DNA from 2 places in the Gordonia sp. 852002-50395_SCH5434458 genome. Region 2 is predicted to be linked to the other one. Evidence: predicted binding sites of a transcription regulator. Region 2 holds the regulator's gene; the other holds the start of a gene.
The links. Region 2 encodes LexA, which represses DNA repair genes until DNA is damaged. Its sites were predicted from a motif close to CGAACANNTGTTCG; they were not measured.
Positions count from the first base shown of each region.

Region 1: the regulator LexA is predicted to act here: its motif matches at 5,478-5,491, upstream of A5785_RS09995 (alpha-ketoglutarate-dependent dioxygenase AlkB).

Region 1 is NZ_LZTC01000041.1:50,491-58,235, reverse strand. Features, by position in the region: gene A5785_RS10015 (YceI family protein) at 1-517, shown strand, start outside; gene A5785_RS10010 (adenylate/guanylate cyclase domain-containing protein) at 728-2,437, shown strand; gene A5785_RS10005 (alpha/beta hydrolase) at 2,449-4,245, opposite strand; gene A5785_RS10000 (hypothetical protein) at 4,245-4,463, opposite strand; gene A5785_RS09995 (alpha-ketoglutarate-dependent dioxygenase AlkB) at 4,826-5,455, opposite strand; gene A5785_RS09990 (MMPL family transporter) at 5,650-7,745, shown strand, end outside.
Region 2 is NZ_LZTC01000053.1:4,821-12,565, reverse strand. Features, by position in the region: gene A5785_RS12690 (PTS fructose transporter subunit IIABC) at 1-969, opposite strand, end outside; gene A5785_RS12685 (1-phosphofructokinase family hexose kinase) at 1,071-2,036, opposite strand; gene A5785_RS12680 (DeoR/GlpR family DNA-binding transcription regulator) at 2,033-2,803, opposite strand; gene ptsP (phosphoenolpyruvate--protein phosphotransferase) at 3,092-4,807, shown strand; gene lexA (transcriptional repressor LexA) at 4,853-5,593, opposite strand; gene A5785_RS23720 (LysM peptidoglycan-binding domain-containing protein) at 5,818-6,444, shown strand; gene nrdR (transcriptional regulator NrdR) at 6,589-7,137, shown strand; gene hrpA (ATP-dependent RNA helicase HrpA) at 7,111-7,745, opposite strand, start outside.

The DNA.
Region 1 (7,745 bases), on a different contig from region 2:
CGTCTGGAACATCGATCCCACCCACTCGACCGTCGGCTTCGTCGTGAAGCACCTGATGGTGAGCAAGGTTCGCGGCAAGTTCGAGTCGTTCAGCGGAACCATCACCGTCGCCGAGGACGGCACCCCTTCGGTGCAGGCCGAGATCGACGTCACGACCATCACCACCGGAAACCCGCAGCGTGACGGCCACATCAAGTCGGCCGACTTCTTCGACGCCGATCAGTTCCCCAAGGCGACCTTCGTCTCGACCAGCGTGCGCCCCGACGGTGACAACTTCGTGCTCACCGGCGACTTCACCCTGCACGGCGTGACCAAGTCGGTCGACCTCGCACTCGAGTTCAACGGATCGAACCCGGGCATGGGCCAGGGCGCTGTTGCCGGCTTCGAGGCAACCACCGTGATCAACCGCAAGGACTTCGGCATCGACATCGAGATGCCCCTCGAGGGTGGCGGCGTCGTCGTCGGCGACAAGGTCACCATCAACCTCGAGATCGAGGCGCTCAAGGCGCAGGCCTGATCCCTTCAAGACCACTCGTGCGATGAGTCGATGACCTCGACATGACGTACGAGTCCACGGCCGGTGCCGTTCCCGTTAGTCCCCCGGGTGCGGCGCCGGCCTTTTTGGCGTTTCGGCTTGCGTCGTCACACACGATCGAGTTCTGATCGCGGCATTTCGCCTGTCACAATGAACTGTCTTATGTGACACAACAGGCAGAAAGGCGCCTCGGTGCATCCGCAACGCTCCCGCGACCACGATGACAGGTGGTCTCGCGCGCGGCGTCGGTACTCCACATTCGTGTGGGGCGTCGAGCGACCTCCGACGTTGCGCGAATGGGGTGGCATCGGCCGGGCGGAGCGTATTCGGCTCGCCCGCCGCGCGAGCGTGATCGCCGGTTCGGCAATCGTCGGCAGCAACGTGCTCGTCGGCCTCGAGACGTTCCTGCTGGTCCAGCTCGCGTACAACGGTGGCCAGATGACGTTCGCCACGACGCTGGGCGCACCGAACTTCCCGGCCGTCGTCGCAGCGATCGGTGTTGGCCTCGTGGTCAATGTGGTGCTGGTCTTCGCGGTGATGGTGCCGCAGTTGCGCTGGTTCATCAGCGGCGAGCAGGCCGATCGGGAGCGTCGACGATCCGTCCAACGAATTCCGTTCGCGCAGGCTGCGGCGACGATTGTCGGCTGGCTACTGGCCGTGCTCAGCTACGTGTTGCTGTCGTTGGACAGGCTCAGCGCCGACGACCTGCTCGGCGTCGCGGTCGCCTTCGCGCTTGCCGGTCTGTCGATCGGATGCCTCACCTACCTCTTCGCCGAACGCTCGGCCCGCCCGCTACTGATCATTGCGCTGCAGGATCACCCGGCGACCCATGCGGTGCAGGGCGTGCGAGCCCGTATGGCAGCGGTGTGGGCGATCAGTTGCCTCGTGCCGATGAGCGGATTGCTGATCATCAACCTCGGGAGGGGATCGGGACTGTTGCCCCCGGCTGCCGGCCGGATCGATTGGACGACGGTGGTGCTGGCCGCAGTCGGCCTCGCTGCGGGAGTGCGCGTCATCATGCTGGTCGGGCAGGCCATCATCGATCCGCTCACCGAACTGCGGCACGCGGTGCAGCGGGTCCAGGATGGCGACCTCACCACCCACGTCGACGTGTACGACTCGTCGGAGCTCGGCGTGCTGCAGCACGGCTTCAACGAGATGGTGGAGGGCCTCGACGAACGTGAGCGGATGCGTGAACTGTTCGCGCGGCACGTCGGCGACACCGTCGCGCAACTCGCCATCGAACACGGCGCAGGGATGCACGGATCGAACTGTCAGGTCGGGGTGCTGTTCGTCGACATCGTCGGATCCACGACGCTGGCCGAGCATCGGGCGCCGGAAGATACCGCGGCGCTGCTCAACTCGTTCTTCTCCGTTGTCGCCGATGTGGTCGATAGACACGGCGGCTTCGTCAACAAATTCGAGGGCGACGCGGCGCTTGCTGTGTTCGGTGCCCCTGTCGAACTCGACGACCCCGCGGCCGCGGCACTCGCCGCCGCGCGCGACCTCGCCAGGGGCCTGACCGAGGCGCTCGAGATCCGGTGGGGGATCGGGGTTTCCTACGGAACCGTGTTCGCCGGCAACATCGGTGCCGAACGGCGCTACGAGTACACCGTGATCGGCGACCCGGTCAACGAGTGTGCCCGTCTGTCGGAGGCGGCCCGCAGCGGTCGGTATCCGGTTCTTGCCAGCGGCGACGCGATAAACGCGTCGGAGGACGAGAGCGAACACTGGACGGCGGTTGATCGTCGAGTGGTGCGCGGGCGCAGTGAGATCACCGAGATGTATGCCCCGATCGGCCTCGACGGCCAGACCCCGTTGTCGATCGGCGGGTTGATCTCCGGACTGCTCGGCCCCGCGATCCGGATGGCGACGGGCTCGTCCAAACACTCCGATAAGTGAACGCGCGCAGCTTATTTCGGTAGGCGCAGCGGGATGTCGGGAAGGCCGAGCACGTCGATCAGGACCGCGGGCGGCAGGTGCTTCAGTGCCCCGACGAGGGGCATGTCTGGTGCTCGATAGACGTACGGTGTTGGTTGCTCGCCGACGATGACGCGCGCGATGTTGTTGAAGGCATCGGAGTTCGGGTCGTCCCAGTAGTCGCCGTGGCCTGCGGTGCCTTCCACGAGCCGCCGGGGATGCTGTCCGTCACCACCGAAATAACCCGAATCCATGCGCGTCACACCAGGGGCGGTGTCGGGATCGGCGCCGTGCGGGTTGCCGGGTAGCGACTGGATGCCCTGGATGAGGTCGCCCGGTGCGGTCATCGAGAACCGCTCGACGCGCGGATTGGCGTTGTCCCACCCGCCCTCGAACACTCCGGTGCCCGCCGACGACGCATAGATCACCCGATCGGCGCGCAGTCCCAACTGTTCGGCCGATCCGACGACCGAACCCCCGTAGGAGTGGCCGATGAACGTGGTCTTCGCGTCGGGGGCGTGGCGGGCGATCTCGGCGTCGAGTTCACGACCGAAATCGACGAGTCCCGGTGCCATGCTGCGAGCGAAGACGGGGTCGGCTGCAGAATTGTCCAAGGACTTCTCCATCCCCGACCGGATGCCGTCCCGCGCACCCGGCATGCCGTCGCGCAGCCCGCCCTCCAGTCCGTCGAGCGCGGCGGAGGGCGCACCCTCGTAACCCATCTTCTGCGGCAGTTCACCGTTCATATAGACGAAGACCGGCCCGTCGGTTTGCTTTGCGAGGTTCCACGCGGAGTTGCTGTTGCGCAGGCTGCCATTCATGTTGCTGTTCGTTCCGGGTACCACCACCGCAGCGTTACGTGTGTCCTTGTTGAAAGTGCCGATCATCTCGATGAACCGGCCGTTGCCGGTGTTGTCGAATGCGATGAATCTGCGCTCGGTCTTGTTGTCGTCGGCGAGGTAGGCGCCTGCGTTGTCGCGGTCGATCGCGGAGGCAGGGTCGTTCTTCTGTCGCAGGAAGTCGGTCAGCATCTGTGCGCGTTGACCCTCACCACGTCCGGCTGCGATCTCCGCTGCCAGTGCGGTGCGGATGTTGATCTCGTTGGCATCGGCGCGGGTGTCGAACGGCACGCCGTCGAGGTTGCCCATGACGTTCGGATCGGCCTGGATCAGACGACGCACGTCGGTGGGACTCATTGACTCCAGGTACTGGCGTCGGTGTTCGGCGGGTAGGTTACGCAGATCGGCGACCACCCGGTCCGGGTCGGCGCGGGTGCCGCCGGGCAGCGTGACGTCGGGCTGTCCGTTGACCATGGCTGCGATGTCGGATGCCAATTCGCCGATCCGACGGCCGTAGTCGGTGTCGAATTCGGTGAGGGTGTCGATGCCGATGGCGATCCGGTTCTCGCGGACGAAGGCGTTCATGTCCTCGTCGGGATCGGCGTGGGTCACCTCGCCGGTGTCGGACACGGTGAACCCGTCGGCGATCGCGTTGTCGACCTCGCGGATCAGATACGCCCGTGCATGGGCGATGTCTGTGGCGGCGTCCTTGGCCTCGTCGGCGATCTGGTTCAGCACATTACGTACCTCGGAGGCGTGGTCGCGTTCTTCGGTGATCCGCATCTGCGCGGCGTCGTGGGTTGCGCCTCGCCACGAGGCGGCGTCGTTCAGTGATCGCTCGACTGCCGCGAGGGACGTGTCGAGCGTCTGAGCCGCGGCCTGTGCGGCCGCGCCTGCGGCCGAGATCGCGTTGGTACTCCATCCGCGCACCGCTGAGATGGTCGGTTTCATCAGCGGGTCGGCACACTGCGTAGGGATGCCGCTGCGCGATCGTCGCGATCGATCGCCATGGCGTTGAACGTGACGAGCGAATCGGCCAGTGTCGCAAGTCGAGCCGAGATCGAGGCGATCGTCGGAACCGCCGAGGTCGACGCCGAGTGAAGTGCCGTCGTCACGTCACTCATCGCACCGGACACCGACGACAGCGCGTCGAGTTTCAGATCCGCCACGACCTTCGATTCACGTCGCCATGCACTCGCGGTCTGTTCGATCTCCTCGGGTCGAACACCGAAAGGTGCTCGGGCAGAGGAGGATTGGTCAGTGTCTGATCGATTAGGGCCGGGTCCAGGAGTAGGGGTGCTGTCCTCGCGGTCCGGCTTCCTCGCTCTGTTGAGGAGTTCGGCCAAACCTTCTCCGATGACATCCGCCATGCCATCGAGCGGCAGTTGAGGTGCTGTCACGTGTCGGTCCCCCTGATGTCACGGTCAGATGTTCCCGTCGGCTGGCACCGACGGCACAGACTCTGACGCACCCAAGGGGGCAAAGGTTCCAAAAATCTTTGGGTTCCAAAGATCTTCTGGGAGTCTCCCGCTCACCACACGCCGGGTGGGCGGAACTGCACGCTCATTCGCGCCCCGACGCCGCGGACTTTCGGCACCGCGTGCTCCCAGGTGCGTTGACAACTCCCGCCCATCACCAACAGATCGCCCGCCGACAACGTGAATTTCAACGACGCTCCGCCTCCGCGCGGACGCAGTGCCAACGGGCGCGGTGAGCCGAGGGAGACGATCGCGACCATCGTGTCGTGCGTGGCGCCACGCCCGAACCGGTCGCCGTGCCACGCAACCGAATCCGACCCGTCGCGATACAGGCACAGGCCCGCGGTCACGAAGCCCTCGCGCAACTCGTCGCGGTAATGCGCTGTCAGGGCCGCTCGCGCGTCGGCGAGTAACGGGTCGGGGAGTTCGTCACTCGCCTGGTAATTGCAGACCAGACGCGGGACGTCGACAACCCTGTCGTACATCCGACGACGCTCTGCCCGCCACGGAACGACGTCGCGCAGAGCGTCGAAGAGGTCGGTGCTGCCTGCGATCCATCCCGGCCGCAGATCTACCCACGCGCCGTTGGTCAGGACTCGACGCTCGACGTGCGATCCGAGATCGCGCAGCCGCGGTGACTCGGCGTCGAGGTCGAAGATCGATCCCTGGACTCCTGCGCTCATGGACGTCAGCCTACACCGATATCGAACGTGTGTTCGCAATGTAGTCGCAGGCGCTCGCGTGGGACGTCGCTCACAATCGCGGCTCGGAGGTGGCACATCGGCCGGAACGATCTGTATACCGGAGCACAAGTGTTAGCAACTAACACTTCTTAGTTGCTACCGGAATGTCGGAGTCTTCTCGAGGGAGTGCACAGATGGCGTCGTTGTTGTTTCGGGTGGGACGGTTCTCGTTCCGCCACAAGTGGTGGGTGATCGGGGCCTGGGTGGTCATCGCCGCGTTGCTCATCGGGCTAGTGGGCGCGTTGAATCCGAAGTTCGCGAAAGACTTCGAGCTTCCAGGAACCGACTCCGGGACCGCGACCTCGCAGGTCGAGGAGTACTTCCCCGAGGCGATGAAGCAGCAATCGCAGGCGTCGACCAGCGTCCTCGTCGCCGCGGACGACGGGCTGGCCGCCCATTCCGGTCAGATCGACGCACTCGTCGCCGACCTGCACACCCTGCCCGACCTCACCGACAAGGCAACGGTGCTGAACCCGGTCACCGTCGCCGCGGCCAAACCCGAGCTCGCGTCGTCGGTTCTCGGTGACGGCGGCAAGGTCGGTTTGATCCAGGTGCGGCAGAACATCGAGCTGACCGACCTCACCGTCGAGAACAAGAAGCAGTTGACCGACATCCTCGAGAAGCATCGGGGCAATGGCCTGCAGGTCGAGGCCACGGGCTCGCTGATGAGTGTCATGGAGGCGGGCGGCAAGGCCGAGCTGATCGGTTTCGCTGTCGCCTTCGTGGTGATGATCGTCGCCTTCGGGGCGCTGGTCGCCGCGTTCATCCCGCTGATCACCGGACTGATGGGCGTGATGATCACCATCATGCTGCTGCGGCTGAGCGCCGAGGTCATGACGGTCAACGAGACCGCGACCGCGATCGTCACCATGCTCGGCATCGCCGTGTCGATCGACTACGCGCTGTTCATCGTCTCGCGCTACCGCGGCGAGGTGAAACGCGGCGGAGACAGGGCCGACGCCGCGGGTCGCGCGGTCGGTACGGCAGGCTCCGCGGTGGTCTTCGCCGGTTTGACCGTGATCATCGCTGTCGTCGCGCTGATGGTGGTCGGGATCCCGCTGATCACCCAGATGGGGGCGGGCGCCGCCGTCGCGGTGTTCATGGCCGTGATCGCCGCGCTCACCCTGATCCCCGCGCTGCTCGGCGCCGTCGGACGTTTCGCGTTCACCCCGCGCATCCCGTGGATCAAGCACGCAGAAGAATCCGACACCGCCGACACCAACGGAGTTCGCTTCGGCCGCATGGTGGTTCGACGACCGATCCCGTTCATCGTCGCGGGTCTCGCGGTGCTGGTGCTCGCGGCGATCCCGGTCGGCAAGCTGCAACTGGGACTCTCGCTCTCCAGCGACGACGAGGCCCCCGCCCAGGCGCTGCTGCAGCGCGGCTTCGGTGAGGGCATCAACGGCCCGCTGCTCGTCGTGCTGCACTCCGAGGACGGCACGGTGGAGAAGGCTGCCACCGAGACCGTCGCGCACATCAAGTCGCTGCCCGACGTCGCCAATGCGTCGACGATGACGTGGCTGGGCAACGGCACACCGCAGCCGAATGTCGGGGCAACCGCCGCGCTGATCTCGGTGACGCCCGAGAGCGCGCCGTCGGATCAGGCGACGCACGACCTCATGGAGCAGATCCGCGCGTTCAGCCCCGAGGCTCAGCGGGCGGGGGCAGAGCTGCACGTCGGTGGCCAGACGGCGATCATGTCCGACCTGTCCGCCAAACTCGACAAGGCGCTGATCCCATATCTGATCGTGGTGGTCGGGTTGGCATTCCTGATCATGATCGCGGTGTTCCGGTCGATCTGGGTCCCGCTGATCGGAACGATCGGCTTCATCTTCTCGGTGTTGGCGACGTTCGGTGTGACGGTCGCGATCTTCCAAGAGGGTTGGTTCGGTCTGATCGACAACACCAAGCCGATCCTGTCGTTCCTCCCGATCTTCCTGATCGGCGTGGTGTTCGGCCTCGCGATGGACTACCAGGTGTTCCTGGTGACGCGAATACGCGAGGAGTACATCCACGGGATGAGTGCGAAGGACGCGATCATCGCCGGCTACCGGCACGGTGCGCGTGTCGTCACATCGGCGGCGATCATCATGATCAGCGTGTTCGCCGCGTTCATGCTCTCGCCCGACACGACGGCCAAGATGCTCGGCTTCTCGCTGGCAACAGCGGTCCTGTTCGACGCCTTCATCATTCGCATGATGGTCGTGCCCGCTGTGATCACTTTGCTGGG
Region 2 (7,745 bases):
CTTTTTGCCGAATGACAGGCTCGACGCCGATCCCTCCGCTGCACCGGCACCGTCGTCCGCCGACCCGTCGACGCGTGCGGCATGCGGACTACGCGACGCCTCCACAGCCTCTGCGATCATCTTGTCGGGTTCGTTGATCGCGCGCTTGACCCCGGACTCGATGACCGGCTTTCCGCTGAAGCGACTCTTGCCCTTCACACCGACGTCGGTGGCGAAGATGACGGCGTCGGCGCCTGCGATGACGTCGGGGGTGAACGGCGTGGTGCCCGACGAGCCCTGCGGCTCGACATGGAAGTCGACGCCTGCCCGCTCCGCGGCGTACTTGAGCGCGTCCGCTGCCATGTAGGTGTGTGCGATGCCGGTGGGGCACGCGGTGATCGCGACGATCGAGGGGCGCTTCTGCGAATCGGAACCCCCTAGTGTCTTCGCGGTCTTCGTGCCTGCTGCCGGGACTGCGGCAGCGGCGGCCGCGCCCGCAGCAGGCGCGGCGGATGTCGACGTGGAGCCTGCCGGCGCAGGGTTGATGGCTTCATCCACCAGTTCGACGACGCGCTCGTCACTCGGCGCCTCGCGGAGGGCGGCGACGAAGTCGGGACGCACGAGCGCTCGCGCGAGCGAGCTCAGCAGCTTCATGTGGTCGGAGGCAGCGCCCTCGGGTGCCGCGATGAGGAACACCAGGTCGGCCGGGCCGTCGGGTGCGCCGAAGTCGACCTTGTTCGACAGCCGCGCGAAGGCAAGGCTGGCGGTGGTGACCGATGCGGCGCGTGCGTGAGGAATCGCGATCCCACCGGGTAGCCCGGTTGCCGACTTCGCCTCGCGGGCCAGTGCGGCGCGGCTCAGTTCGGACGGATCGGTCGTGCGCCCGGCCTCGCCGAGATTCTCGGCGAGATAGGTGATGACGGCGGCGGGATCACTGCCTGCGTCGACATCGAGATGCACCGTCGCTGCGGTGATGATGTTGTCGGACATGGGTTTTCCTTCGATTTCTGTGTGGTCCGGAGAGCGAGTGTTCCGGTTCTGGTCGGTGAGCGTCGTGGCGATTCGTGTACAGGAACTGGAGGCTGTGGGGGTCACGTGATCGGGGCGGCTCCTGAGAGTTCGACGACATCGACCGAGTCGACGTCGACCTGTGCCGGAAGTGGCGGCTGCGTCCCTGCCAGCCCGGCGGCCGCCGAGCCGTAGGCGACTGCCGTGCGGAGACGATCGGGTTCGGAGGCGCCCGCCGTGTACGCGATGAGGTACCCGGCCAGCGATGCGTCGCCTGCTCCGACGGTGCTGCGCGGCACGATCGGCGGGGGAGTGGCCAGCCAGCTACCCTCAGCGGTCGTGAGTACCGCACCCGCCGCACCGAGGGTCGCGAGTACCGCTCCCTGCGTGGTGGCGATCAGCGTTCGCGATGCCGTCACGACCGGCAGGTAGTCGCCCGAGGCGACGGCAGCGGCCAGTTCGGCAGGGTCGATACCACTGACCTCGGCGAGTTCTTCGTCGTTGGGTTTGATCAGGTCGACGGGACCCGACATCGCCGCGCCCAGGGGTGCGCCCGACGTGTCGATCGCCACGCGGCGTCCGCTGTCGACGAGGCGGTCGGAGATGCGGCGATACCAGTCGTCGGGAACTCCCGGCGGAATCGAGCCACACAGCGCCACCCACGACGCGTCCTCGGCGCCCTCGAGTACGAGCGCTGTCAGTTCGTCGAGTTCTGCAGGCGTGAGGGTGTGACCGGGCGCATTGATCTTCGTGGTCGTCCCGTCGTTCTCGGCCACCGTGATATTGGTTCGGATCTGACCGTCGATGTCGACCGTGCGGTACGGCAGTGCGACGGCGTCGAGGGCCGTGAGCAGCGGGTCGTCGGCGTGCGCGGGTAGTACCGCGACGGTGGGGATGCCGGCTTCCGCGACGACGCGGGACACGTTGACGCCCTTGCCGCCGGGCTCGACCCGGGTGGAGGTACTGCGTTGCACCTCGCCCCGCATCAACGGTCCTGTGATCTCCAGGGTGCGGTCGAGACTCGGGTTGGCTGTGACTGTGAGGATCATGCGATCACGACCTCGATGCCGTGTGCCGAGAGCGCCGCCGAGAACTCGGGGTCGATGCCGTCGTCGGTGATCAGGACGTCCACCTCGTCGAGCGGAGCGAACGAGCTGAAGTCCTCGCGACCCATCTTCGACGAGTCGGCCAGCACCACGACGCGCTGCGCGGCAGCCACGATGGCCGACTTGACCGAGGCTTCTTCCGCGTCGGGGGTGGACAGGCCGTGGCCCTCACTGATCCCATTCGTGCCGACGAAGGCAACAGATGCCCGCATCTTTCCGAGTGCTGCGACGGTCTCGGCGCCGACCGCAGCCTGCGTGAGCCCACGGACCCGACCGCCGACCATGAGCAGGGTGGCCCGTTCGTGTGCGGTGAGGGCCTGCCCGAGCTGGAGGCTCGTCGAGATCACCGTGAGCCTGCGATCGGCGGGCAGCAGCTTGGCGGCCTGGTAGGTAGTGGTTCCGGCATCGAAGATGACCGATCCACCGTCCGAGGGCAGAAACCGAATCGCAGCGCGGGCGATCGCTGCCTTCTCTGCGGTGTGGGAGGACTCGCGTTGGGCGAGTCCCAGCTCGTTGACTACCTCGACCGTCCCGGCCTTGACTGCTCCGCCGTGGACGCGCTGCACGCTACCGCTGCGCTCGAGCACTGCGAGGTCGCGGCGCACGGTTTCACTCGTCACGTCGAACCTGTCGGCGAGAGCTGTCACGGATGCGCGACCGTGCGCGCGCACCTGATCGGCTATTGCTCGCTGTCGCTCTTCGGCGTACACCTGTCGACTCCGATCTGTGGTGTGTGGCTCACCTTCCGGCGAACCATCTGTGGGGTCTGTGTTCTGTGGATCTGGCTTCTGCGGATCTGTGTTCTGTCGGATCTGTGTTCTGTGGATCACCGCGTGATTGGTTCTGTGTGGGATTCGATGTTGATATATCTGTGTTTACGCCCGTGTGTGTTGACAAGTCAAGCGTTTCGAGTAACTTTGATCACAGAAATTCACGACGCCGGGTATTCCTCACAGATCACCGCACCCGGCCGATCGACCCGGAAGGCAGCAGACGCAATGGAGAATCACCTGGTAACGGAGAATCGGGTCACCATGAACGGTCAGGGAGAGTTGACGGGAACACCCGTCGTCGCGGGGTTTGCCTACGGGCCGGTGTTGTGGCCGGGTGGGCGCGTCGAGTACGACGAGACGTCACTCGGCACTGATCGCGTCCTCGCCGAGGGCGAGCGGGACACGGAGTCGGAACGTCTCGTCGCCGCCGCGGCAGTCGTCGCGGGCAGACTGCGTGATCGCGCATCACACGCGTCGGGAGCTGCGGCCGAGGTTCTTGCCGCGACCGCCGGGTTGGCCGAGGATCGGGGATGGATCGGTGCGGCAAAGTCCCGTGTCGCGAAGGGGGCGTCGGCACCTGCTGCCGCAGTCGCGGCCACGGCGCAGTTCTCCGAGATGTTCGCCAAACTCGGCGGGTTGATGGCAGAGCGGATCACCGACCTCAACGACGTGCGTGACCGGGTGGTCGCCGAGTTGCTCGGCCGGCCGGAGCCGGGAATTCCGACGCCGAGCCAACCGTCGATCCTCTTCGCGGACGACCTCGCTCCCGCGGATACCGCGGGGCTCGATCCCGCTGTGATCGTCGGGCTGGCCACGCGTCTCGGCGGACCGACCAGTCATACCGCCATCATCGCGCGTCAATTGGGCATCCCGTGCGTGGTCGCCGTGGCTCGATTGAGTGAGATCACCAGCGGCACAATGGTTTTGCTCGACGGCGGTGCGGGGTCGATCACCGTCGAACCGGAGGAGTCCGAGGCGCGCGAACTCGTCGAGCGCAGTGTTGCGGAGGCAGCGCTTGTTGCTGCGTGGCGTGGCCCTGGCCGGACTGCTGACGGCACCGACGTCGCCATCCTGGCGAATGTCGCCGATGGTGTGTCGGCGCGTCGCGCGGCCGATGCGCCGGTCGAGGGGATCGGGCTGTTCCGCACCGAGTTGGCATTTCTCGACCGGGCAGAGGAACCCGATGTCGACGAGCAGACACGTCTGTACCGCGACGTGTTCGAGGCGTTCGCGGGCCAAAAAGTCGTCATCAGAACGCTCGACGCCGGCTCGGACAAGCCGCTGGCCTTCATCGAGCACCCGGACGAGGCGAACCCCGCACTCGGCGTGCGCGGTAACAGAATCGGCGATGACCACCCCGAAATCGTGCGAACTCAACTCGACGCGATCGCGCGCGCGGCAGAAGCATCCGGCACGACGCCGTGGGTCATGGCACCGATGATCGCCACGGCCGCAGAGGCTGCACAGTTCGCCGATCTCGTCCGTCAGCGTGGTCTGACGGCCGGCGTGATGATCGAGATCCCTGCAGCGGCAATTCTGGCGCCGGCGATCCTGGCCGAGGTCGACTTCGTGTCGATCGGAACCAACGACCTCACGCAGTACACGATGGCCGCCGACCGGATGTCGGCAGAACTTGCCGAACTGACCGACCCGTGGCAACCCGCGGTGCTCGCACTCATCTCGCAGGTCGCGACCGCCGGCGCCCAGCAGGGCAAACCCGTCGGCGTCTGTGGTGAGGCCGCGGCCGACCCGTCGCTCGCGTGTGTGCTCGTCGGACTGGGAGTCACCTCGCTGTCGGCGGCTCCGGCGGCGACAGCAGCAGTCGGGGCGAAGCTGTCGACGGTGACCATGGAGCAGTGCCGAGCCGCGGCCGCTGCCGCGCTTGCCACCTCGAGTCCGGCACTCGCCCGACGTGCCGCAGCCGAAAAACTCGACCACTGATACAGACCCCGCTGGTCAATGACCTGCGGGGCCCGGTTCAGCGCATCACACCCGGCGCATGACCGTCACGACCTTGCCGAGGATGGCGGCGTCGTCGCCGGGGATCGGATCGAAGAGCGGGTTGTGCGGCATCAGCCAGACGTGGCCGTCTTTGCGTTTGAAGGTCTTCACCGTCGCCTCGCCGTCGATCATCGCTGCGACGATGTCGCCGTTGTCGGCGACATTCTGCTGACGTACGACAACCCAGTCGCCGTCGCAGATCGCGGCGTCGATCATCGATTCGCCGACGACGCGCAGCAGGAACAACGAGCCCTCACCGACGAGCTCACGCGGGAGCGGGAAGACGTCTTCGACCGCCTCCTCCGCGAGAATCGGACCGCCCGCCGCGATACGGCCGAGTACCGGAACGAACGTGGGGGTCGGGAGATCTCCGTTGATGGCATCGGAGTGATGTGCATCGGGAGCCTCGGAGACGTTGACCGCTCGCGGACGGTTGGCGTCGCGCTTCAGCAGGCCCTTGCGCTCGAGAGTGCGCAACTGGTGTGCCACTGATGAGGTGGACGTGAGGCCGACGGCGTCGCCGATCTCTCGGATGCTCGGCGGATATCCACGCTCGCGTACCGACTTTCGGATCACATCGAGGACGCCACGCTGGCGATCGGTGAGTGTTGCCTCGGCGACGGCCGGATGGATCGGTGTCTCCTCGCCGCCTCCGCTCTTCTTGCCTTCGACGCTGCGACCGTTGCCCTTGGGCGACGTCGGGCTGCGTCGTGACTTCTCTGTCATCGGTTCCGTCCTTCCTGATGTTGATGCGGCTGCTGTTGTGAACCGGCTGCTGTTGTGGAGCAGGTGGTGGGGTGCGTCTTTCATCCATCGTCTGGCGCCGACAGTAGCGGAGGCCACTGACAACATCAAACATTTGTTCGACGTGTCGCAGGACTTTGTCGGACCCCTCTGGTAGAACTCGAACATCAGTGCATCGAACGCTTGATCGACCATTGGAGGTAGCGATGACCAGCTTGATGACCAACCCGGTGACCCGCACGATTCCCAGCCCGTCGAGTGCATCCGCGGCAACACCGCCGACCACCCGATCTGCAACGCCCCGACCTGCGTCGACGACGCGTTCTCGAGTTCACCGCGCCACGGTGGTCAGTGGACGCGCATCGTCGAATGCCGTGCGTAGCGAAGAGCTGCGTGTGGCGGGACATGTTCGAACAAGTGAGGTCCGACGGGCCGGCGCGGACGTCTCGCCGCAGCGCCGACGTCGGATTGCGTTCGATCACGGCACCTCTACACGTCCGGCAGGCACGCGATGCGCCGGTGGCGTCGGCGAGATGGTGGCTGCCCGTCGCCGGCGCGCAGCGGTCTTGGCGGTGCTCGCCGGAGTCGGGTTGGCGCTGACCGTGTGGGTCGTCGGGACCGTCGGTGCCGACTACCAGCGGGCGAGCATGCCGTCGTCGACCTCCACGCAGGTGGTCCACGTGCGTTCCGGTGAATCGCTGAGCTCGATCGCGGCGCGGGTCGCGCCCGATATGCCGCGTCAGACCGTCATCGACGAGATCATTGACCTCAACGATCTGCCGTCGAGCGGGCTGCGCGTTGGCCAACCGCTGGTCACACCCGCGTACCGCTGAGCGCTGGCGGTATTCTCGATGTCACAGGGTCCAGTCGGAAACCGACACGGTCACCGCTGCGGTCTCGCTTCCGCCGGTCGTCAGACGATCGGACCAAGCCAGATCGACGGAGCCGCTGCGTCCCGAGATTCGCACGAGGACTACATGCGCTGCCCGTTTTGCAAGAACGAAGACACCAAGGTCGTCGATTCGCGTGTCGCCGATGAGGGGCAGGCGATCCGCCGACGTCGCGCGTGCAGCGAATGTGGGCGACGTTTCTCCACGGTTGAGAGTGCTGTTCTGGCAGTCGTGAAGCGCAACGGAGTGACCGAGCCGTTCAGCAGAGAAAAGGTGATGCGCGGGGTGCGCCGCGCGTGCCAGGGACGTCACGTGAACGAAGACGATCTCGCACAGTTGGCTCAGCAGGTCGAAGACGCGGTGAGATCGTCGGGTTCCGCTGAGATCCCCAGCAACGAGGTCGGTCTGGCCATTCTCGGCCCGCTGCGCGACCTCGACGAGGTGGCATATCTACGTTTCGCCTCGGTCTATCGCTCATTCGATTCGCTCGAAGACTTCCAGCGTGAGATCGACGACCTCCAGGGCAACCTCACCGGTTCCCACGAAGGCGCAGACGACCTCGACACCCCGCCCACAGCCGACTCAGCGACCAGTCCAGCGCGTCCGGTCTCAACCGAGTCGGTCAAGAGCTCGTAGCGCCCGCTTCTCCGAAATGGGATAGGCGGTCCCGAGCTTCTGGGCGAAGAGGCTGACCCGAAGTTCCTCGACAATCCACTGCGCTTCCTCGCTGACGGCGTCTCGGCGCGATTCGGGAAGCTGAGTCAGGCGCTGGTTCCAGCGCTCGGTGACCCTGTCGATGGCGGCCATTCCATCGCGGTCGCGAGTGGCTGCGGCAGGGAGTTGCTCGAGACGCTGCCGTGCGGCGGTCAGGTATCGCGGAACGTGCTGCAGGTGTTCGCGTGCCGTGGCCAGGACGAATCCGTCGAAGACCAGATTGCTGAACTGTTCGGCGACGTCGTCGCATGCTGTTTGACCTGAATGGCGGTCGATCTCGGCACGTAGGGGAGCCACCTCGCGCAAGACCTCGACGGCGAGTGCGAAGTACTCCGGCGCCGCCGCTGAGATGCGCGGTCGCAGTGTCGAGACGAGCTCGTCGAAGGCCGACGGCGTGCGGATCGAGCCCAGATCGACTGTTGCGGGAGCGATGTCGCGAATCGCCCTGCGGGTGCAGTCGGAATACAGCGCGTCGGGCGATGCGTAGGGACTCTGACTCAGTGCCAGTCGATCGGCCGGGTCGAGCCCGG